DNA from 2 places in the Burkholderia oklahomensis C6786 genome. Region 2 is predicted to be linked to the other one. Evidence: riboswitches for the same ligand, from Rfam matches in the RefSeq annotation. Region 2 holds a riboswitch; the other holds the start of a gene.
What was found. A riboswitch is a leader RNA that binds a small molecule or an ion and turns the genes downstream of it on or off. The one in region 2 is predicted to bind cobalamin.

Region 1: another riboswitch for cobalamin. It lies ahead of BG90_RS03015 (TonB-dependent receptor domain-containing protein); the one in region 2 lies ahead of cobG (precorrin-3B synthase).

What each region holds. Positions count from the first base shown of each region.
Region 1 is NZ_CP009555.1:680,849-691,739, reverse strand. It holds gene BG90_RS03075 (leucyl aminopeptidase) at 1-183, shown strand, start outside; gene BG90_RS03070 (DNA polymerase III subunit chi) at 227-643, shown strand; gene BG90_RS03065 (DUF2486 family protein) at 667-1,293, shown strand; gene BG90_RS03060 (c-type cytochrome) at 1,432-1,755, opposite strand; gene ilvD (dihydroxy-acid dehydratase) at 1,961-3,634, opposite strand; gene BG90_RS03050 (LysR family transcriptional regulator) at 3,813-4,766, shown strand; gene lgt (prolipoprotein diacylglyceryl transferase) at 4,868-5,758, shown strand; gene BG90_RS03035 (SIMPL domain-containing protein) at 6,036-6,773, opposite strand; gene BG90_RS03030 (EVE domain-containing protein) at 6,971-7,432, opposite strand; RNA gene ssrS (6S RNA) at 7,508-7,689, opposite strand; gene BG90_RS03025 (cell division protein ZapA) at 7,772-8,086, opposite strand; gene BG90_RS03020 (ATPase) at 8,083-8,433, opposite strand; cobalamin riboswitch at 8,636-8,895, shown strand; gene BG90_RS03015 (TonB-dependent receptor domain-containing protein) at 8,963-10,891, shown strand, end outside.
Region 2 is NZ_CP009555.1:3,800,654-3,811,544, forward strand. It holds gene BG90_RS16940 (cobalt-precorrin-5B (C(1))-methyltransferase) at 1-355, opposite strand, end outside; gene BG90_RS16945 (bifunctional cobalt-precorrin-7 (C(5))-methyltransferase/cobalt-precorrin-6B (C(15))-methyltransferase) at 352-1,587, opposite strand; cobalamin riboswitch at 1,677-1,882, shown strand; gene cobG (precorrin-3B synthase) at 1,990-3,405, shown strand; gene BG90_RS16955 (precorrin-8X methylmutase) at 3,398-4,024, shown strand; gene BG90_RS16960 (precorrin-2 C(20)-methyltransferase) at 4,021-4,755, shown strand; gene cobJ (precorrin-3B C(17)-methyltransferase) at 4,752-6,560, shown strand; gene BG90_RS36785 (hypothetical protein) at 6,760-6,900, opposite strand; gene BG90_RS16970 (chitinase) at 6,887-8,248, shown strand; gene BG90_RS16975 (IclR family transcriptional regulator) at 8,552-9,286, opposite strand; gene BG90_RS16980 (acyl-CoA dehydrogenase family protein) at 9,366-10,532, opposite strand; gene BG90_RS35240 (hypothetical protein) at 10,503-10,850, shown strand.

The DNA.
Region 1 (10,891 bases), 1.0 Mb from region 2:
ATCGGCGGCCGGCCGGCCGGCAGCGTGACGGCCGCGTGCTTCCTGTCGCGCTTCGCGGAAGGCTATCCGTGGGCGCACCTCGACATCGCCGGCACCGCGTGGAAGAGCGGCGCGGCGAAGGGTGCGACGGGCCGCCCCGTGCCGCTCCTCGCGCAGTTTCTGATCGACCGCGCCGGCGCGTGATGGCGCAGGGTTCGACGATCGGCACGGCAGGGCGCGGCGAGCGATGACGCGGATCGATTTCCATACGAACGTCGGCGATTCGCTCGCGTACGCGTGCCGGCTGCTGCGCAAGGCGTATCAGGCGGGTCAGCCCGTCGTCGTGTGCGCGGAGCCCGCGCGGCTGCGCGCGCTCGACGAGCGTCTGTGGACGTTCTCGCCGCTCGATTTCATTCCGCATTGCGCGATCGACAACGCACACTCGGCGAATACGCCGATCGTGCTGACCGCGGATCTCGAGCGCGCGCCGCATCATCAGATCCTGCTGAACCTGGGCGCGGACGTGCCGACGCAGTTCGCGCGCTTCGATCGCCTGCTCGAAGTGGTCGGCAACGCGCCCGACGAGCTCGCGGCCGGGCGCGACCGGTATCGGTTCTACCGCGACCGCGGCTACGCGCTCAACAACCACAAGCAGGGCGGCTAGCCCGAGCAGACGGAGGACAAAACGTGGTCGAAGCCAACGCATCGTCGATTCCCGTGCTGACCGACGTGCTCGTGCCCGGCAATCCGGCGCTCGCGCGGCAGCCCGTCGCCGAGCACGCGCAGCCGGGCGCGTCGGCCGGTGCCGCGAGTGCGGAGGCGGGCGGCGCGGCGCCCGTCGCACCGTTGCAGTCGTCGGATGCGGCGAGCATGCCGATGCATGCCGAGCCGCCGTTCGTGTCGACGCCGGAGCCGTTCGCGCCCGAGCTGCCGACCGCGTATGCCGCACCCGCGACGTACGCGGACGAGCTGCCCGCCGCGCATCCTGCGCCGGATCTTGCGCCGCCCGCTGCGCTGCCGTCGTCGACGCCCGATGCGGTGCAGGCCGCGCCGTCGGTCGTCGCGGATCTCGAAGCGCGGCAGATCGCCGCGCGCCTGAAGAGCCGCCTGACCCACTATCTGACGGGGGAAGGACGCGGCCTCATCGAGGCGCGTTGCCGCGATGCGCTGCAGGATCATGCGGGCTGGCTCGTCAGCCAGATCACGCGCGAAGTCGCGCTTGCGCTCGAAACCGAGGTCGCCGGTTGGGTGACGGAGGAAGTCGGCGCGGCGCTCGCCCGCCGCAACGAGCCACGGTCGGGCGACATCGCTTGAAGGACGAAGGGGGCCGAGGGCGGGGGCCCGGCTTTTCCGCCGCGCGTCGCACGGCGGGGCGCGGCTTGAGGCGCGCAACCGGAGCGTTGCGCGCGCAACCCTGTCACGGGCGCCATCGGCGGCGCCTCCCGATCCGGCTTACTTGAGCGACAGGATCCAGTGCGCGAGCGTGCCGGCTTCGGCGCTCGTCAGTTGCGTGTTCGCGGGCATCGGCACGCTGCCCCACACGCCGACGCTCCCCTTGACGATCGTCTGCGCGAGATAGCCGGCGGCATCGCCGCGCGCAGCATATTTGTCGGCGATCGCGTGAAACGATGGTCCCATCAAAGTCTTGTCGATCGCATGGCATGCCATGCAGTTCTTGCGTTGCGCGAGCGTGAGCCCATCGGCCTGCTGCGCATGCGCATTTGCGGCCGCAGCAACGAGCGCGATTGCCATCAGGCGCAAGGTCGTTCTGTTCATGCTGGTCTCCGCCGGAACAGCGTCCGGCTTGGCGGTGCGCGCATTATAAGAGGAAAGGGGGCGCGAGTACGTCGCGCCCCCTTCGTCGTCTTGTTGCTTTTTGTCGCGTCGCCGCCGCGCCGTCGCGCCGCCGCGGTCTCGCGATGCGACGCGCATCGCGCGCAGAGCGCACGCGCCGGACACCGGTCCGGCGCGCGTACGCGCGTCAGCCCGTCACCGCGCCCTTGTTCGCCGGGCGGGCGAGCGCCGCATACTTCGCGAGCACGCCGCGCGTGTAACGCGGCGCCGGCTGCTTCCACGCGGCGCGTCGGCGCGCCAGCTCGGCGTCGTCGACGTTCAGCTGCAGCAGCAGCTTGTGCGCGTCGATCGTGATCGAGTCGCCTTCCTGAACGAGCGCGATCGTGCCGCCGACGAACGCTTCCGGCGCGACGTGGCCGACCACCATCCCCCACGTACCGCCCGAGAAGCGACCGTCGGTGATGAGGCCCACCGATTCGCCGAGCCCCTTGCCGATGATCGCCGACGTCGGCGCGAGCATTTCCGGCATCCCCGGGCCGCCCTGCGGGCCGAGGTAGCGCAGCACGACGACGTCGCCCGCGCGGATCTTGTCGTCGAGGATCGCCTGCAGCGCGCTCTGCTCGTCGTCGAACACGCGGGCCGGCCCCGTGATGACCGGGTTCTTCAGGCCGGTGATCTTCGCGACGGCGCCGTCTTCGGCGAGATTGCCCTTCAGGATCGCGAGGTGGCCTTCCTTGTACAGCGCGTCGGCGATCGGATAGATCACCTTCTGGTCGGCGCGCGGCACGCTCGGCACGTCCTTCAGCTCTTCGGCCATCGTGCGGCCCGTGATCGTCACGCAATCGCCGTGCAGCAGGCCCGCGTCGAGCAGGATCTTCATCACTTGCGGAATGCCGCCCGCCGCGTGCAGATCGGTCGCGACGTACTGGCCCGACGGCTTCAGATCGCAGATCACCGGCACGCGCTTGCGGATGCGCTCGAAGTCTTCGATCGACCAGTCGATCTCGGCCGCGTGCGCGATCGCGAGATAGTGCAGCACCGCGTTCGTCGAGCCGCCCGTCGCCATGATCACCGACACCGCGTTCTCGATCGACTTCTTCGTGATGATGTCGCGCGGCTTCAGGTCTTTCTTCACCGCTTCGACGAGCACGCGCGCCGATTCGGCGGCCGAGTCGACCTTTTCCTGATCGGGATTCGCCATCGTCGACGAATACAGCAGCGACATGCCGAGCGCTTCGAACGACGAGCTCATCGTGTTCGCGGTGTACATCCCGCCGCACGAGCCCGTCGTCGGGCACGCGTTCTTTTCGACCCCTTCGAAATCTTCCTGCGACATGCGCCCCGCGGTGAACTCGCCGACCGCCTCGAACGACGACACGATCGTCAGGTCCTTGCCCTTCCAGTGGCCCGGGCGGATCGTGCCGCCGTACACGTAGATGCCCGGCACGTTGATGCGCGCGAGCGCGATCATGCCGCCCGGCATGTTCTTGTCGCAGCCGCCCACGACGACGACGCCGTCCATCCACTGGCCCTGCACGCAGGTCTCGATGCAGTCGGCGATCACTTCGCGCGACACGAGCGAGTACTTCATCCCTTCGGTGCCCATCGACATGCCGTCCGAGATCGTCGGCGTGCCGAAGATCTGCGGGTTCGCGTCGGCCGCCTTCACGGCCGCGACCGCGGCGTCCGACAGGCGCTGCAGGCCCGCGTTGCACGGCGTGATCGTCGAGTGGCCGTTCGCGACGCCGATCATCGGCTTGTCGAAATCGTCCTTCTGATAGCCGAGCGCGTAATACATCGAGCGGTTCGGCGAACGGGCCACGCCTTGCGTGATGTTCTTCGAGCGGCGGTTGTACGACATGGGGACTCCATCCATCGACTGGGTTGACTGTGGGGCGGCGCGGCGCGCTGCATCGGCGCAGTCCGGCTCAGGTGGCCAAGAATGCAGTTTCTCTTAGAGAATGTCCAATATATTATTCATCGTCTATTAGGTCGTTATACATATTAATCTGCATGTCGAAACAGGTGAGGAGCATGATTTGACCCCCGATCTGCGCCAATGGCGCTATTTCGTGGCCGTCGCCGACGAGCGGCACTTCGGCCGCGCCGCCGAGCGCCTGTCGATGACGCAGCCGCCGCTGTCGCAGGCGATCCGCGCGCTCGAGGATGCGCTCGGCGTCGCGCTGTTCGCGCGCACGAAGCGCTCGGTCGAGCTGACCGCGGTCGGCGCGGCGCTGCTGCCCGACGTGCGGCGGCTGATCGCCGCCGCCGACGCGCTGCCGCCGCTCGCGCAGAGCCTCGCGCGTGGCGAGGCGGGATCGCTCGCGCTCGCGTTCGTGTCGACGGCCGACTACGGGCTCTTGCCGCAGTTGCTGCGCGAGTTCGGCGCGCGCTATCCGCATGTGCGGCTGCAACTGACGGAGGCGACGAGCGACGTGCAGATCGAGGAACTCGTCGCGGGACGCATCGACGCCGGGCTCGTGATTCCGCCCGTGCCGCCGCGGCACGCGGCTTCGCTGTCGTACCTGCCCGTGCTGCGCGAGCCGCTCGTCGTCGCGATGCCGGCCGACGCCGCCGAGGCGGCGGACGACGCGCCGGTGCGGATCGCCGATATCGCGTCGCTGCCGCTCGTCGTCTTCCCGCGTCGTTTGGCGCCCGGCTTTTATGACATCATTACGGGCTGCTACGGCGCGGCGGGCGTCGCACCGCGCATCGGCCAGGAGGCGATCCAGATGCAGACGATCGTCAGCCTCGTGTCCGCGGGCATGGGCGTCGCACTCGTGCCGCAATCGCTGCGTAACCTGCGGCGCACGGGTGTCGTCTACCGCGCGCTCGCCGGCGCGGCGCCCGTCGTCGAGACCGGTCTCGTGTGGCGCACGGACGACGTGAGCCCCGTGCTCGCGGGCTTCATCGACGTCGTGCGCGGCGACGCGCAGCGTGCTTCGCCGCCCGGCGCGGTCGACCGGCGGGGCGCGCGCGCGACGCGGCCGTGAACGTTCGCGCGGCGCGCCCGTCGAACCGCGGTCGCGGCATGCGCGTCGTCGTTGTCGTCGCCGCGCGAGCCGCATCGATTCAGAACCTTCAACGCTAACTCATGATCATTCATCCGAATTTCGATCCCGTCGCGATTCACCTCGGCCCGCTCGCCGTGCGCTGGTACGGGCTCATGTATCTCATCGGCTTCATCCTCGCGATCGTCGTCGGCCGGGTGCGTCTCAAGCTGCCGCACGTCGCCGCGCAGGGCTGGACCGCGAAGGACATCGACGACATGATGTTCTACGGCGTGCTCGGCGTCGTGCTGGGCGGCCGGCTCGGCTACGTGCTGTTCTACAAGGCCGGCTATTACTTCACGCATCCGCTCGACATCTTCAGGGTGTGGGAAGGCGGGATGTCGTTCCACGGCGGCTTCCTCGGCGTCACGTTGGCGATGGTGCTGTTCGCATGGCAGCGCAAGCGGCACTGGCTCGAAGTGACGGACTTCGTCGCGCCGATGGTGCCGACGGGGCTCGCGGCCGGGCGTCTCGGCAACTTCATCAACGGCGAGCTGTGGGGCCGCGTGACGAGCCCTGACGCGCCGTGGGCGATGCTGTTCCCGGGCGCGTCGCGCGACGACGCCGCGTGGCTCGCCACGCACCAGGATCTCGCGGCGAAGTGGAATCTGAACGAGGTGTTCCTGTCACACCAGATGCTGCCGCGCCATCCGTCGCAGCTCTACGAAATCGCGCTCGAAGGCATCGCGCTCTTCTTCGTGCTGTGGTTGTTCTCGCGCAAGCCGCGGCCGATGGGCGCGATCTCGGCGCTCTTCCTGATCGGCTATGGTCTCGCGCGCTTCACGGTCGAATTCGCACGCGAGCCGGACGATTTTCTCGGCCTGCTGACGTTCGGTCTGTCGATGGGGCAGTGGCTGTCGCTGCCGATGATCATCGCGGGCGTGCTGATGATGATCTGGGCGTATCGGCGCGGCGGCGCAGCTAAGCCGGCCTGAGTGCCGCGTCCGGCGGCCGCGGTTGCGCGATCGCCGGGCGCGCGCGGCCGGGCGCGTCGTGCGTATGCCGATCGCGACGCACGGCGCATGACGCCCGGACACGCGGTGCGTGATCGCACGCGCACGCGATGTGCGGCACATGATCGCAAGCGCAAGGCATCGCGCGCCGCCTGCCGCAAGCATCGCAAGCCGCGACATGCGCAATGCGCAATAAAAAACGCCGGCGACGAGCCGGCGTTCTTTTGACCGCATACGGCGCGAAGCCGCGCCGCCGCCGTCACTTCATCTGCACCGAGCCGTTCACGTTGACGGTCACGGTCGTCTTGCCGCCTTCGACGGCGATCGGCGCGCTAACCTTCGCGCTGTCCATCGCGGGCGCGGCCATCGCGAACATCCGCGGATACGGCTGCACGTTGCGGCCGCTGCCGACGTTCACGTCGCGGATCGAATAGCTGTTGTAGCCGAACGCGCGCGTCGCTTCCTCGGCGCGTGCACGGAACGCCTTGATCGCTTCCGTCGTGAGTTTCTGCTCGGCCGCGCGCTGCGCTTCGGGCGACAGCGAGAACGCGACGTTGCCCACTTGCATCATCGGATTCAGTTGGCCTGCGAGCTTCGACGCGGCCGCGAAGTCGTGCGATTCGAGCACGACCTCGGTGCGGCCGCGCCATGCGGAGATCTTGCCGTCGCGGTCGACGCTCGGCGACACCGAGAATTCGCCCGTGCGGGCCGTGACGCCCGTGACGCCGCGCGCCTGCGCGAGCGCCGCGTCCGCGCGCTTGTTCAGCTCGGCGGTCAGGGTGCCCGGGTCTTTCGCCTGCTGTTCGTAGAACAGCGTGATGTCGACGACGTCCTGCGGGACGTCGGTGCTTGCCTGCGCGGACAGCGACAGCACGCCCGCGGGCGGCTGCATCTGGCCCATGCTTTGCGCGCGTGCGGCGGACGGCGCGAGCGCCAGTGCGATCGGCAGCGCCGCCGCGAGCGTGACGGCAACGGCTAGAGCGGATTTTCTCGTCATTGTTGACTCCTTGAGCGTAAGCCCGCACGCAACATGCGGCGTGCGGGGCGCGGACGGACGCCGCGCTTCTTTCGACACGCCCGGCGGATGCGGCACTGCATCCGTCGAGCGCCCATTAGGCCGTCGAAAGCGGGCCGAGGTTCCGGCCGGCGCGGCTTCGCGCGCCGTGTCTGACAATGTTTGACGTGGCCGCCGCGTCACTTCATCAGGCGCGTCGTGATGAAGCGCCATTCGTCCGGCGTGACGGGCGTGATCGACAGCCGGTTGCCCTTCGCGAGCACGCGCATGTCGGCGAGCGCATCGTGCTCGCGCAATGCGGCGAGCGGAACGAGCGGCGTCTTCCTGACGAAGCGCACGTCGACGAGCACCCAGCGCGGCGTTTCCTGCGTCGACTTCGGATCGTGGTATGGACTTTGTGGATCGAACTGCGTCGGATCGGGGTAGGGCGTCGAGCACACCTCCGCGAGCCCCGCGATGCCGGGCTCGGGACAGCTCGAATGGTAGAACAGCACGCCGTCGCCGATCTGCATCGTGTCGCGCATGAAGTTGCGCGCCTGATAGTTGCGCACGCCGGTCCATGGCAGGGTGTGGTCGGAGGCGGCGGCGAGGTCGTCGATGCTCGCCTCGTCCGGTTCGGATTTCATCAGCCAGTAGCGCATGGATCGGAATGACTCGACGCAATGAAAAGGCTGCACAAAAGAAAACGGCATCGGGACTCGCCCGATGCCGTCGAATAGGCCCCCGCCTTGGCCGCTAGGCCGGCATCCTGAACCTGAGGTTCAGAATTGGTCGCAGTTAGCAGCACTTCGGGTACATCAGACAGAGTGACGCGCGCGCCCGTGCTACAAATTTCCGCAACCGTGCACATGGCATTGGTTCAAGGAATATATGACCTTGGCGAACCAGGCAGGGAAGCTGACTTAACTGTTCGAATCACCTTTGGATTCAGCAGCTTGAGCACGATAGATCAAGCGTTGGCCGAACCTGGTGAAACTTGCTTACTGCACCTCGTGCTGTGCGAGCACTGCACCGAGTTGTTCATTCATTTGGCGCATTGTACGCCGGATTTCTTCCGCAGGGAACGCTTCTCCGTGACGCACGCTCTGTTGCAATCTCAGCAACTCCGACGCGAGCGACAGCGCGGCCATCACGGCGATGCGATCGGTGCCGCGCACCGAGCTGTTCGCACGGATCTTCGACATTTCCGCGTCGACGCGTGCGACCGCTTCGAGGAGCGCCGCTTCGGTTTCGGGCGAGCAGGCGAGACGATACACCTGCCCGAGAATCGACACTTCGATCTGCTTGGCGCTCATGCATGTTCTCCGTGGCCCGTCGTGCCTTCGCCTTCAGCGCTCGCCTGCGGCGCGAGCAGGTCGAGCTGGTTTTCTGCATCCGGCACGCTTTTCGTGCGCGGCAATTTTTCGAGGATCGCGTTGAGCTTCACCTGCGCGTCGTCGATCTTCGCCGACAGCGTGTCGCGTTCCGCCGCGAGCGCGTTGCGCTCGTCGCGTAGTTGCTCGAGTTCCGCGCGCAGCGTTTCCACTTCCGTGCGCAATTGCGCGACCTGCTCCTCGAGCGCGAGCCGTTCCGCTTGATGGCGTTGATTCAGCGCGATCAGGCGGCCGATGTTTTGAGATAGGGTTTCGAGTTCGTTGAGCATCTGCTGCGTCCTCTAAAGACCGGACATTTTAGCGCGGAATAACCGAGATTCCGATATCTGTAACGTTTCTAGACGTAACACCCCCGCTTCTCGCCGCGAAATCGTCTTCGTCGTTCGTTGATGCCGATCTGTTTATCGGCATGCGCGACGATTTTCGTGCGCTGCGTCGTCGCGGTTCCTTGACGCTGCCGCGCGCGCGCTCCTAAACTGGCGCCGCCTCGGTGCTCGCGCGCTTCGCGCGCGGTTAAACGGGAAGCAGGGCGCGACGTCCGCCAGGACCGAGCCAACCTGCGCTGCCCCCGCAACGGTAAGCGATCGCATCGGTTCCGATGCAAGCCGCACTCTCGATGCGTCGGCCCGGCCTCTTCGGCCGGCCGCCGACGCTGCGCCACTGCGCATCGCGCGGGAAGGCGAGGCGGTGACGTCGTCAGCCCGGATACCGGCCAAGGCGGGGAGACGGGCGCGCCCGCCTCCGTGATGCGGGGCCTGCGGGGAAGCGGGCGCCGTAGTGGCTCAACAGGATGCCTTCATGCGAACCCCCCTCGCCCGCGCAGCGCTCGCCGCTCTGTCCGGGCTGCCGTGCGTCGCGCTCGCGCAAGGCGACGCGCCCGCTTCGTCTTCTTCGTCCGCTTCTTCCGTCTTGCCTGTGTCGTCCGCGGCTTCCGTGTCTTTTGCGTATTCGGCGTCTACAGCGTCTACAGCGTCGGCTTCCGCCGCGCAGCTCGCGCCGATCGTCGTCACCGCGCAGCGCGGGCCGCAGACGCTCGCCGACGCGATTCCGCAAACGACGCTCTTCGACGCGCAGGACATCGCCGACAGCGGCGCGATCGATCTGCCCGGCCTGCTCGCGCTCGCGCCCGGCGCGCAGATCGTGCGCAACGGCGGGCCGGGCGCAAGCGCAAGCCTCTTTCTGCGCGGCGCGCAGCCGACGCAATCGCTCGTGCTGATCGACGGCGTGCGTGTCGATTCGGCGAGCCTCGGGCAGTCGCAGATCAGCCAGCTGCCGCTCGACCAGATCGAGCGCGTCGAAGTGGTGAACGGCAACGTGTCGTCGCTGTATGGGTCCGGTGCCATCGGCGGCGTCGTGCAGGTGTTCACGAAGCGCGGCGGCGATCATCCGCCGCGCTTCGATTTCTCGGCGAGCTACGGCAGCTATCACACGCAGACGCAGAGCGCGGGCGTGTCGGGCCGGCTCGACCAGGACGGCAAGACGACGTTCAGCGTGTCGCTCGCGCGCTTGAAGACCGACGGATTCTCGTCGCTCGATCCCGCGCTCAAGCCGCAGGCGAATCCGGACGCGAACGGCTATCTGAACGAGAGCGCGTCCGCGTCGCTCAGGCACGAGTTTGGCGACAAGTGGAATGCGGGGGTCACGTACTTCCAGGCGAACGGCAAGAACAGCTTCGACAATGCGTACGGCTCGCCGACCGATCTGAACGATCTGTACAGCCGGGTCCAGCAGGTGTCCGCGTTCGCGAACGGCAAGCTCGCCGACTGGTGGACGACGCGCGTGAACGTGTCGAGCGGCAAGGACCGCAGCCAGTCGGCGCTGAACGGCGCGTACACCGACCACTTCGACACCGACAACCGCCAATACACTTGGCAGAACGATTTCACGGTCGCGCGCGGCCACAGGATCCAGGCGGGCTACGAGCGGCTCGACCAGTCGTTCGAATCGAACGTGTTCGCCGCGCCCGGGCGCCACGTGAATTCCGGCTGGCTCGGCTATACCGGACGCATCGGCGACAGCCAGCTCCAGGCGAACGTGCGCCGCGACCAGTACTCCGATTTCGGCGGCGCGAACAGCTACTATCTCGGCTACGGGCTCGACGTCACCGAGCGCTGGAAGGTGTCCGCGAGCTATTCCAGCGCGTTTCGCGCGCCGAGCTTCAACGATCTGTACTATCCGAACGCAGGCAATCCGTCGATCCGGCCCGAGCGCAGCCATTCGATCGAGGCGGCCGTGCAGTATGCGTCGGATGCGGTGGGCGTCGTGCGCGTCACCGCGTTCCAGACGCGCTACGCGAACCTGATCGACTATCGTCCCGCCGCGAGCGGGCCCTACTATGTCGCGCAGAACGTCGGCCGCGCGAAAGTGCAGGGCGTCGAGGGTTCGTGGCAGGGGCATGTCGGCAAGACCGACGTGCGGGTCGCGGCGACGCTGCAGAACCCGATCGACGAAACCGCCGGCCGGGATCTGAACCGGCGCGCGCGGCGCTTCGCGTCGATCTCGGCGAATCGCTCGTTCGGCGGCTGGCGCGTCGGCGGCGAATGGTTCGTGAGCGGATCGCGCGACGATTACGGCAGCCGCCTCGGCGGATACGGGATCGTCAATCTGTCCGCGCGCTACGACATCACGAAGTCGTGGTACGTGAGCGCGCGCATCGACAACCTGTTCGACAAGGACTACGAGCTTGCATATGCGTACAACACGCCGCGCCGCGGCGCCTATGTCACG
Region 2 (10,891 bases):
GGATCGTGAGCCCCGCCCGCGTGACCGTGCCGACGCCCGGCCCCGCGCGAAAACGCACGCCAGGCTCGTGGACGAGCTGCACGCGCGCGAACACGAGCGCGCCGTGCGTGACGTCGGGATCATCGCCCGCGTCCTTGATCGTGCCCGCCTCGGCACCGCCGTCGTCGGTCGCGCGGCAGAACTCGAGCCGCATCGCGACGTGCTGCCCCTTCGGCAGCACGATCTCGACCATGTCGCTCGCGTGCCCGCTCAACAGCAGGCGCGCGGCCGCGAGCGACGTCGCGGTCGCGCAGCTGCCCGTCGTGTAGCCGAAGCGCAGCGGCGCCCGCTGCTCGGGCGTTTCGTCGCGCATCATCCGCGCTCCGGCTGCCTATCGTGCAGCTCGCGCGGCTTGCGCGCGTCGTACAGCGTGACGGGCAGCGCCTGCCGCCATGCGTCGAAGCCGCCGAGCGGCTGCGCGTGCGCGACCGACACGCGCGTGAGCGTGCCGCCGTGCCGCTCGCGCCATGCGACGAGCGAGGCTTCGCCTTGCAGCGTGACCGCGTGCGCGACGAAGCGGCCGCCCGGCTTCAGGCCTGCCCAGCACGCGTCGAGCACGCCGTCGCGGCTCACGCCGCCGCCGACGAACACCGCGTCGGGCGCGGGCAGGCCCGCGAGCGCGTCGGGCGCGCGGCCCGCGACGAGTTCGAGCGCGGGCACGCCGAGCGCGTCGCGGTTGTGCTCGATGAAGCGCTGCCGGTCCGGGTGCGCTTCGATCGCGATCGTCCTGCAAGTCGGATGTGCGCGCATCCATTCGATGCCGATCGACCCGCAGCCCGCGCCGACGTCCCACAGCAATTCGCCCGGCGCGGGCGCGAGCCGGGCGAGCGCGAGCGCGCGCAGATCGCGTTTCGTGAGCTGGCCGTCGTGGCGGTACGCGTCGTCGGGCAAGCCGGGCGTGAGCGCGAGACGCGGCGCGTCGTCGCACGCGCGGCATTCGATCGCGACGAGATTGAGCGCCGCCGTGCGCGCGTCGCCCCATGCTTGCGCACGCGCGTCGATGCGCCGCTCGAGCGGGCCGCCGAGATGCTCGAACACGCTGAGCGCGCTCGGCCCGAAGCCGCGTGCGACGAGCGCGCCCGCGATCGCGGCGGGCGTCGCGCCGTCGGCGCTCAGCACGAACAGGCGCCGGCCCGGATACAGATGCCGGTGGAGCGACGCGAGCGGCCGGCCGACGAGCGACACCGCGTCGACGTCCTGCAGCGCCCAGCCGACGCGCGCGGCCGCGAGCGACAGCGACGACGGCGCGGGCAGTACGCGCCATTCGTGCGGCGCGAGCGTGCGTACGAGCGTCGCGCCGACGCCGAACAGCATCGGATCGCCGCTCGCGAGCACGCACGCGCGCGCGGGACGGCGCGCGAGAAGCGGCGCGAGATCGAACGGCTTCGGCCACGGTGCGCGCTCGGCCCCATGCCGCGCCGGCAGCATCGCGAGATGACGCTCGCCGCCCATCACCACCGCCGCCTCCGCGAGCGCGCGCCGCGCGCTCTTGCCGAGCCCCGCGTATCCGTCGTCGCCGATGCCCACCACCGTCAACCACGCGGTCATCCGTCGTACTCCATCGTGTTCCTGTCGATCCTGAAAGCGTCGCCCGCGCGCCGCGCATCCTGCGCGCGGGCGTGGCGAAAAAAGGCATAATACAGCGTCCGTCGACCGGCGCCCTACGGGGCCCAAGAGGGAACGCAGGGCGCGCCGCGCCGCTGCGGCTGCCCCCGCAACTGTGAGTAGCGAGTCCGCATCCGATCCACGCCACTGGCCACGCCGCCCACTCGCGGCCGCCGGGAAGGCCCGCTGCGGATGACGACCTGCCAGCCAGGAGACCTGCCGGGACGTTTCGTTCGTGCCAGCCAACATCGGGCGGGGTGTACCGATGCCGTAGCCCGCCGCCCGTGCGCATTCGCGCGGAACGGCCGGCTCGGGCCGTCGCGCGACGCTTGATCCGGAGCGCCGTTGAATCCTTCCGCCGCCGTTTTTTCATCCGACGCCGCCCGCGCCGCGAGCGCGTGCCCGGGGCTCGTGCGCATCGTCGCCGCGCGCGACGGCGGCCTGTGCCGGATCAAGCTGCCGGGCGGCGCGCTCGCCGCCGCGCAGGCGCGTGCGGTCGCGGCCGTCGCGCGCGCGTTCGGCTCGGGCGTGATCGAAGCGACCAATCGCGCGAACCTGCAATTGCGCGGCGTGACGGCCGGCAGCGAGGCGCGCGTCAGCCGCGCCCTGATCGATGCGGGGCTCGGGCCGCTGACGGAAGGCTTGCCGGCGGCGTCGCTCGACGCATGCGTCGCCGCGCGCGACGACGTGCGCAACCTGATGCTGAGCCCGACGGCCGGCCGCGATCCGCACGCGCTCATCGACAGCGCCGCGCTCGCGGCCCGCCTCCTCGACATGCTGCAGACGCAGCCGTGCTGCGCCGCGCTGTCGCCGAAATTCTCCGTGCTGCTCGACTGCGGCGAGCGGCTCGCCGCGCTCGATCATCCGCACGACATCTGGCTGTCCGCGCTGCGCGACGCGCAAGGCGCAACGTGGCTCGCGATCGGCCTGGCGGGCTGCCCGCCCGTCGAGGGCGAGCCGGCCGCGCCGCATGCCGGCGCGCTCGCCGCCGTCGCGCCGGCGCAGGCGGTCGAATGCGTGCGCGCGCTCGTGACGGGCTTCGTCGCGCTCGCGCCGGCCGGCGCGACGCGCATGCGTGATCTGCTCGCGACGTGCGCGCCCGATGCATTCCTTTCGCACGCCGAAGCGCGGCTGCCGTTCACGCTGCGGCGCGGCGCGGATCTCGCCGACTGGCGGCGCGCGCGCGCCGATGCGGCGCTGCGTTTCGGCATCCACCCCGAGCGGGACCCGGCGCGCCGCGTCGTCGGCGCGCAGCCGCCGCTCGGCCGGCTCGATGCCGCGACGCTCGAAGCGCTCGCCGCGCTCGCCGATACGCACGGCGACGGCACGCTCCGGATCACGCCGTGGCAAGGCGTGATGCTGCCGGGCGTCGCGTGCGATGCCGCTTGCGACGCCCTCGCGCGCATCGCCGCACTCGGCTTCGTGTGCGACGCGTCGGCGCCGCTCGCGCACGTCGTCGCGTGCGCGGGCTCGACGGGCTGCGCGCGTTCGCCCGCCGACACGAAAGCCGACGCGCACGCGCTCGCCGCGCGGCTTGCCGCGCCCGCCGACGTGCACTTGACCGGCTGCGCGCGCTCGTGCGCATTGCCGCACGCGGCCGCGCACACGCTCGTCGCGACCGCGGCGGGCCGCTACGACCTCTATCGGCGCGACGGCGCGACGGGCTTCGGCCGCGCCGTCGCGCGCCAACTGACGATCGACCAGGCCGCCGCCGCGCTATCGCGCGACGCGCGGCCCATTCAGGATGACATTGATGCTTGACTACCTTCGCGACGGCGACGCGATCTACCGCGAATCGTTCGCGACGATCCGTGCGGAAGCCGATCTGACGGGCGTGCCGCCCGACCTCGAAAAACTCGCGGTGCGCGTGATCCACGCGTGCGGGATGGTCGACATCGTTCGCGACCTGCGGTTTTCCGAGGGCGCGGGCGCGGCGGGCCGCGCGGCGCTGAAAGCCGGCGCGCCGATCCTCTGCGACGCGCGGATGGTCGCCGAAGGCGTCACGCGCGCGCGGCTGCCCGCCGCGAACCCGGTGCTCTGCACGCTCGGCGAGCCCGACGTGCCGCGGCTCGCGCGCGAGATCGGCAACACGCGCTCGGCGGCGGCGCTCGAGCTGTGGCGCCCGCACCTCGCGGGCAGCGTCGTCGCGATCGGCAACGCGCCGACCGCGCTCTTCCATCTGCTCGACATGATCGACGCGGGCGCGCCCCGCCCCGCGCTGATCCTCGGCTTCCCGGTCGGCTTCGTCGGCGCGGCCGAATCGAAGGCGCTCCTCGCGGCCGACAGCCGCGGCGTGCCGTTCGTCGCGGTCGCCGGCCGCCGCGGCGGCAGCGCGATGGTCGCCGCCGCCGTCAACGCGCTCGCTTCGGAGGCCGAATGACGCGCAAGACCGGCCGCCTCTACGGGCTCGGCGTCGGGCCGGGCGACCCCGAGCTCCTGACGCTGAAGGCGCTGCGCGTGCTGCAGGCGGCGCCCGTCGTCGCGTATTTCGTCGCGAAGGGCAAGAAAGGCAACGCGTTCAGCATCGTCGAAGCGCATCTGAGCGACGCGCAAACGCACATGCCGCTCGCCTACCCGGTGACGACCGAAGCGCTGCCGCCGCCGCTCTGCTACGAAACCGTGATCGCGGACTTCTATGACACGGCCGCCGAGCACGTCGCCGCGCATCTCGACGCGGGCCGCGACGTCGCGGTGATCTGCGAAGGCGATCCTTTCTTCTACGGCTCGTACATGTACCTGCACGACCGGCTCGCGCCGCGCTACGACGCCGAAGTCGTGCCGGGCGTGTGCTCGATGCTGGGCGGCGCGGCGGTGCTCGGCGTGCCGCTCGTCTACCGGAATCAGAGCCTATCGGTGCTGTCCGGCGTGCTGCCCGAGGACGCGCTGCGCGAGCGTCTCGCGAAGGCCGATGCGGCCGTCGTGATGAAGCTCGGCCGCAACTTCGACAAGGTGCGCCGCGTGCTCGATCAGCTCGGGCTCGCGCATCGCGCGCGCTACGTCGAGCGCGCGACGATGCAGTCGCAGCGGATCGTGCCGCTCGCGGAAGTCGATCCGATGGCGTCGCCGTATTTTTCGTTGCTCGTCGTGCCGGGGGAAAAATGGCAAGGATGACGACCGCGCCCTCGATCGTGATACTCGGGCCCGGCGCGCTCGAAACCGCGCGCCGGATCCAGGCGCGCCACGACGGCGCGCAGGTGCATGCGCTCGCGGGCCGCGCCGATGCGGATGTTTCGTTCACCGAACTCGGTCCGCATCTGCGCGAGCTGTACGCGCGCGGCGCGCCGATCGTCGCGCTCTTCGCGGCCGGCATCGTGATCCGCTGCGTCGCGCCGTGCCTGGCCGACAAGGGCGCGGAGCCGCCGGTGCTCGCGGTCGCCGAGGACGGCAGCGCGGTCGTGCCGCTGTTGGGCGGGCTCGCGGGCGCGAACGTGCTCGCGCGCGAAATCGCCGACGCGCTCGGCGTCGCGGCAGCGATCACGACGAGCGGCGAGCTGCGCTTCGGCGCATGCGTGCTGAATCCGCCCGACGGCTACGCGCTCGCCGATCTCGACGCGGGCAAGCGCTTCGTGTCCGATCTGCTCGCGGGCGAAAGCACGCGGATCGAAGGCGATGCGCAGTGGCTCGACGACGTCGCGTTGCCGCGCGGATCGCACGCGGCGCGCGCGATCCGCGTGACGCCTTACGCGTCGCGCGGCGATGCGCGCGAATTGCTGATTCATCCGCGAAGCGTCGTCGTGGCGTTCGGCGATGAAGGCCGCGTCGACGATCGCGCGCGGAATGCTTCGGATCACGATGCAATCGCGAACTCGAACGAAAACGCCAACGCTGGCGGAAACGGCGCGATGCCGGACCTGCCGCCGCTCGCCGCGCGCATCGTCGCGCGGCTCGCCGCGCACGATCTCGCGCCGCTCGCGCTCGCGGCCGTCGTCGCGCCCGCGCGTCGCCTCTCCGATCACGCGCTGACCGAAGCGGCGCGCGCGCTGCGCGTGCCGCTGCGTTTCGCCGATACGGACGCACGCGACGCGTCCGGCGTGCTTGACGCCGCCCTCCCCGCGTCGCTCGCGCGGCGCGTCGCCGCGCCGCGCGCGGAGGCGACGCCGCACGATCTCGCGATCGCCGTCTCCGATGCGCCCGTCGATCCCGCAACGCTCGGTGCGGCGCGCGGCCGCCTGACGGTGCTCGGCCTCGGCCCCGGCCGCGCCGACCTGATGACGCCCGCCGCGCGCGCGGCGCTCGCCGACGCGACCGACGTCGTCGGCTACGCGACCTACGTGAACATGGCGGGTCCGTTTCGCGCGGACCAGGCATTGCACGTCTCCGACAATCGCGAAGAATTGCAGCGCGCGCGTCACGCGTTCGAGCTCGCGGCGCAAGGCCGGCGCGTCGCGGTCGTGTCGTCGGGCGACCCCGGCGTGTTCGCGATGGCGGCGGCCGTGCTCGAAGCGCTCGACGGTTCCGACGACGCGCGCTGGGCGGCCGTCGAGCTCGACGTCGTGCCCGGCGTGTCGGCCGCGCTCGCGACGGCCGCCGAGGCCGGCGCGCCGCTCGGCCACGACTTCTGCATGATCTCGCTGTCGGACAACCTGAAGCCGTGGGCGATCATCGAAAAACGCATCGATCACGCGGCGGCCGCCGATCTCGCGCTCGCGTTCTACAACCCGGTCTCGCGCGCGCGGCCCGTGCAGTTCGACCGCGCGCTCGACGTCGTGCGCAGACACCGCGCGCCGGACACGATCGTCGTGCTCGGCCGCGACATCGGCCGCCCCGGCGCGACGCGCGTCACGACGACGCTCGGCGCGCTGTCCGCGCAGCAGGTCGACATGCGCACGATGGTGATCGTCGGCTCGTCGTCGACGCGCCGCGTCGTTCGCGACGGCGCGCGCGAATGGGTGTACACGCCGCGCTGGTATCGCTGATCTCGAAACGAAGCGAAACGATGCGATGCGCGGCATGCGATGCGCCGCGCATCGCGTTTCACTTCACGCACGCGGGGCCGTGCATGAACCGCACGCGTCTCGCGCCGCAGTCGCATCCGCGCGATCAATGAAAGCGATCGTTTCGGATCTCAAATCGAGTCACGCATCAAACCTTGAATCCGAATAATAAAAAGAACGACTAACGATTCCATAATGCGAGCGATTCCTCCATGATGTGCACGCCGAAGCGTCGACCGCCCATCGAGCGCGGCGACGCGACGGTGATATGCAGGCCAGCATATCCACTCATCAACATGGAGAGAACAATGAACTTCAGCATGTTGTCCCGCTTCGTCCCGCGCGCGATCGCGGCGGGCTGTCTGTTCGCGGCGGCGGGCGCGTCGCAGGCGGCGGGCGCCTACGCGCCGTACGTCGACGTGACGCTCTATCCGACGCCGCTCGTCGATCAGATCGGCGTCCAGCAAGGGATCCAGCAATTCATGCTCGCGTTCGTCGTGTCGGGCGGCAACCAGTGCGCGCCGTCGTGGGGCGGCGTGCAGCCGATCGGCAACGGCGCGACGGGCGATCTGCTCAACACGATCGCGACGTCGGTGTCGAACTACCGCGCGAAAGGCGGCGACGTCGCGGTGTCGTTCGGCGGCGCGGCCGGGCTGCCGCTGATGCAGGCGTGCTCGAGCGTGGCCGCGCTGAAGGGCGCGTATCAGACCGTGATCGACACGTACAGCCTGACGCACGTCGACTTCGACATCGAAGGCGCGTCGCAGCAGGATTCGGCGGCCGTCACGCGCAATTTCCAGGCGGTCGCGCAACTGCAGGCCGACTATGCGGCGAAGGGCAAGCCGCTGCACGTGACGCTGACGCTGCCGGCGATGCCGACGGGTCTGGTTCAGGACGGCCTGAACGTGCTGAACGCGGCGCTCGCGAACAACGTGACGCTCGACGCGGTGAACATCATGACGATGGACTACGGCCCCGCCGGCATCGACATGGGCGCGGCCGCGATCAGCGCGGCGCAGGGACTCTATTCGCAGCTCGACACCGCATACAAGTCGGTCGGCAAGCCGCAGACCGACGCGCAGCTCAAGCAGCTCGTCGGCGTCACGCCGATGATCGGCGTGAACGACGTGCAAGGCGAAACGTTCACGCTCGCGAACGCGCAGAGCGTGCAGACGACGGCCGCGAACAACAACTACGGCTTCGTCGGCATCTGGTCGATCACACGCGACAAGGCGTGCGACGGCGGCTCGCAGTACGCGTCGCCGATCTGCTCGGGCGTCGCGCAGCAGCCGTACGCGTTCTCGTCGATCTTCAAGCAGCTGGGCGGCCAGTGGGGCTCGGGCGTGACGCAGGACCCGAACTACGGCGGCGGCTCGGACGGCGGCGGCAAGCCGCAGCCGGGCGCGCCGTGGTCGGCGACGCAGGTTTACACGGCGGGCGCGACGGTCACGTACCAGGGCACGACCTATCAGGCGCAATGGTGGACGCAGGGCGACATTCCGGGTCAGTCGTCGGTGTGGAAGCCGATCGGCGGCAACGCGCCGGCGTGGTCGTCGACGACCGCGTATCCGGCCGGCGCGTGCGTGATGTACCAGGGCGCGAAGTACTGCGCGAAATGGTGGACACAGGGCGACACGCCGAGCGCGGGCGGCGTGTGGGCGAAGTCGTGAAAGTCGTGATGTAGGCCGCGGCGCGCCGCGAGACGGCACGGGTCCGCGCGGGCGAACGCGCGGGCGCGGACCGCCGCCGGATCGCGGCGCTATCGAAGCACCGCAGCATGGCGCCCGCCACCGTTTCGAGCGGATCGTGCGGGCGCCCGCGCCGCGCTTCGCGCTTCGCGACGACGAAACGCAAACGCGCCGTCGCCCACGCAGCGTTCCGCATGCGCGACGCGCGTTGCATCCGCCTGCGGCGCCAACGCGGTGGACGTGTGGGCGACCTTTGCGAGGAGATGCGCGAGCCCGCCGGATTTTTCAGCAGTCGGCGAGAATTTCCGCCTTGCAGGCGGCGAGCGCGGCCGCGTGCGCGTCGCGCGCGACGCGGATCCGCTCGGTCGGACCGGCGATCGATACGCCGTACCACTCGCCGTGCACGGCGAACGCGACCGCGAGCGCCGACAATTCCGGCGCGCTCTCGCCGAAGTTTTCCGCGAAGCCGCGCGCATGCGCGAGCGCCCCCTGCTCGATCAGCGCGGGCAGGCTCGTCACCGTCGCGTCGGTGTACGCGTCGAGCGACAGACGGTGGCCGAGCGTACGCTGCGCGTCGTCCGGCAGCTCGCCGAAGATCGCCTTGCCGATCGAGTTCGCGTGCAGCGGGCGCATGTCGCCCGGCTTTCGCGTATAGCGGATCGCGTGATTCGATTCGACGACGTCCAGATAGACGACCGCCGTGCCGTCGATCTTGCCGAGCACGGCCGTTTCGCCCGTTGCGTCGCGCAGCGCGATCAGATGCGGGCGAGCGATCTCGACGACGGGATCGGTCGCGCCGAGCGCGGCCGCGATCCGCGCGAGACGCGGCGTCGGATAGTAACCGCCGCGCCGGCGCACCTCGTACAGATAGCCGCGATTGACGAGCGTGCGCGCGAGCGCGAGACAGCTCGACATCGGCGCGTCGAGCCGCTGCGCGAGCTCGGTCAGCGACAGCGGGCGCCTGACGGCGGCGAACACCTCGAACAGATCGAGCGTGCGGGAAACGAGTTTGACGTCCATCTCAATCGGGCAAGAAAAGGGGGCGACGGCACACCGGGCGACATCGCAAGAGGCGAGCTCGCGCCGCGCGGCGAAAGCTTCAATAGGATTTCGGCAGACCGAGCACCTTCTCCGCAATGAAGCACAGGATCATCTGCGGGCTGACGGGGGCGACCCGCGGAATCATGCATTCGCGCAGATAGCGCTCGACGTGATACTCCTTCGCATAGCCCATGCCGCCGAGGGTCGCCATCGCGGCCTGGCACGCGCCGAACGCGGCCTCGGCCGCGAGATACTTCGCCGCGTTCGCCTGAGCGCCGCACGGCAGGCCCGCATCGTAGCGCGCGGCCGCCTTCAGCACCATCAGATGCGCGGCCTCGAGCTGCATCCACGCGAGCGCGAGCGGATGCTGAATCGCCTGGTTCCGGCCGATCGGGCGGCCGAACACGATCCGCTCGTTCGCATAGCGCGTCGCGTGCCTGAGCGCCGCCTGGCCGAGCCCGACCGCTTCCGCCGCGATCAGGATCCGCTCGGGGTTGAGCCCGTGCAGCAGATAGCGAAAGCCCTCGCCCTCGTCGCCGATCCGGTCGGCGACCGGCACGCGCAAATCGTCGATGAACAGCAGGTTCGAATCGACCGCGCGGCGGCCCATCTTGTCGATCTCGCGCACGTCGACGCGGCTGCGGTCGAGATCCGCATAGAACAGGCTCAGGCCGTCGGCCGGCTTCGCGACGCGCTCGAGAGGCGTCGTGCGCGCGATGATCAACATCTTGTTGGCGACCTGCGCGGTCGAGATCCAGATCTTGCGGCCGTTCAGCACGTAGTGGTCGCCGTCGCGGACGGCCTGCGTCTTCAGGTGCGTCGTGTCGAGGCCGGCGTCGGGCTCGGTGACGGCGAAACATGCCTTGTCGCGGCCCGCGATCAGCGGCGGCAGGAAGCGCGCCTTCTGCTCGGCGCTGCCGAACACCTGCACCGGATTCAGCCCGAAGATGTTCATGTGGACGGCCGACGCGCCCGACAGCCCCGCGCCCGACGCGCTGATCGCGCGCATCATCAGCGCCGCCTCGGTGATGCCGAGCCCGGCTCCGCCGTACTCGGGCGACATCGCGACGCCGAGCCAGCCGGCATCGGCGAGCGCGCGGTGGAAGTCGTGCGGGAAGCCGCCCGCGCGGTCGCGCTCGAGCCAGTAGTCGTCGTCGAAGTCTGCGCAGATGCGCTCGATCGCGGCTTCGATCGCATGCTGGTCGTCGGTCAGTTCGAAATCCATCGGCATGTCTCCTCGGCTTGCCCGGCGGCGGATCGAGCGGCGGGAATTCGAACGCGCGGCGGCACGAACGCGCGCGGCGGCGCGGCATCGCGCGGCGTGCTCGCTGCGGGCTTCGCCACTTGGCGGGCGCGGATCGACGGCGCTCGCGACGCGGCTCAATGGGCGATGCGTCGAATTCACAAAATTCTTGTGAGAAAATTTATATTCACTCTCAAGAATTTCAGTGTCAAGCTGCATCGACCGGCGATGTCGGCCAAAAACATCGCCGAGCGTCGTTTCGGGCGCGCAAACGCCGGCCGGCAAGCGAGCGGAATATGACGGTCGGACGACGGGGCAAAGCCGCGCGCGTGCAGTATCCT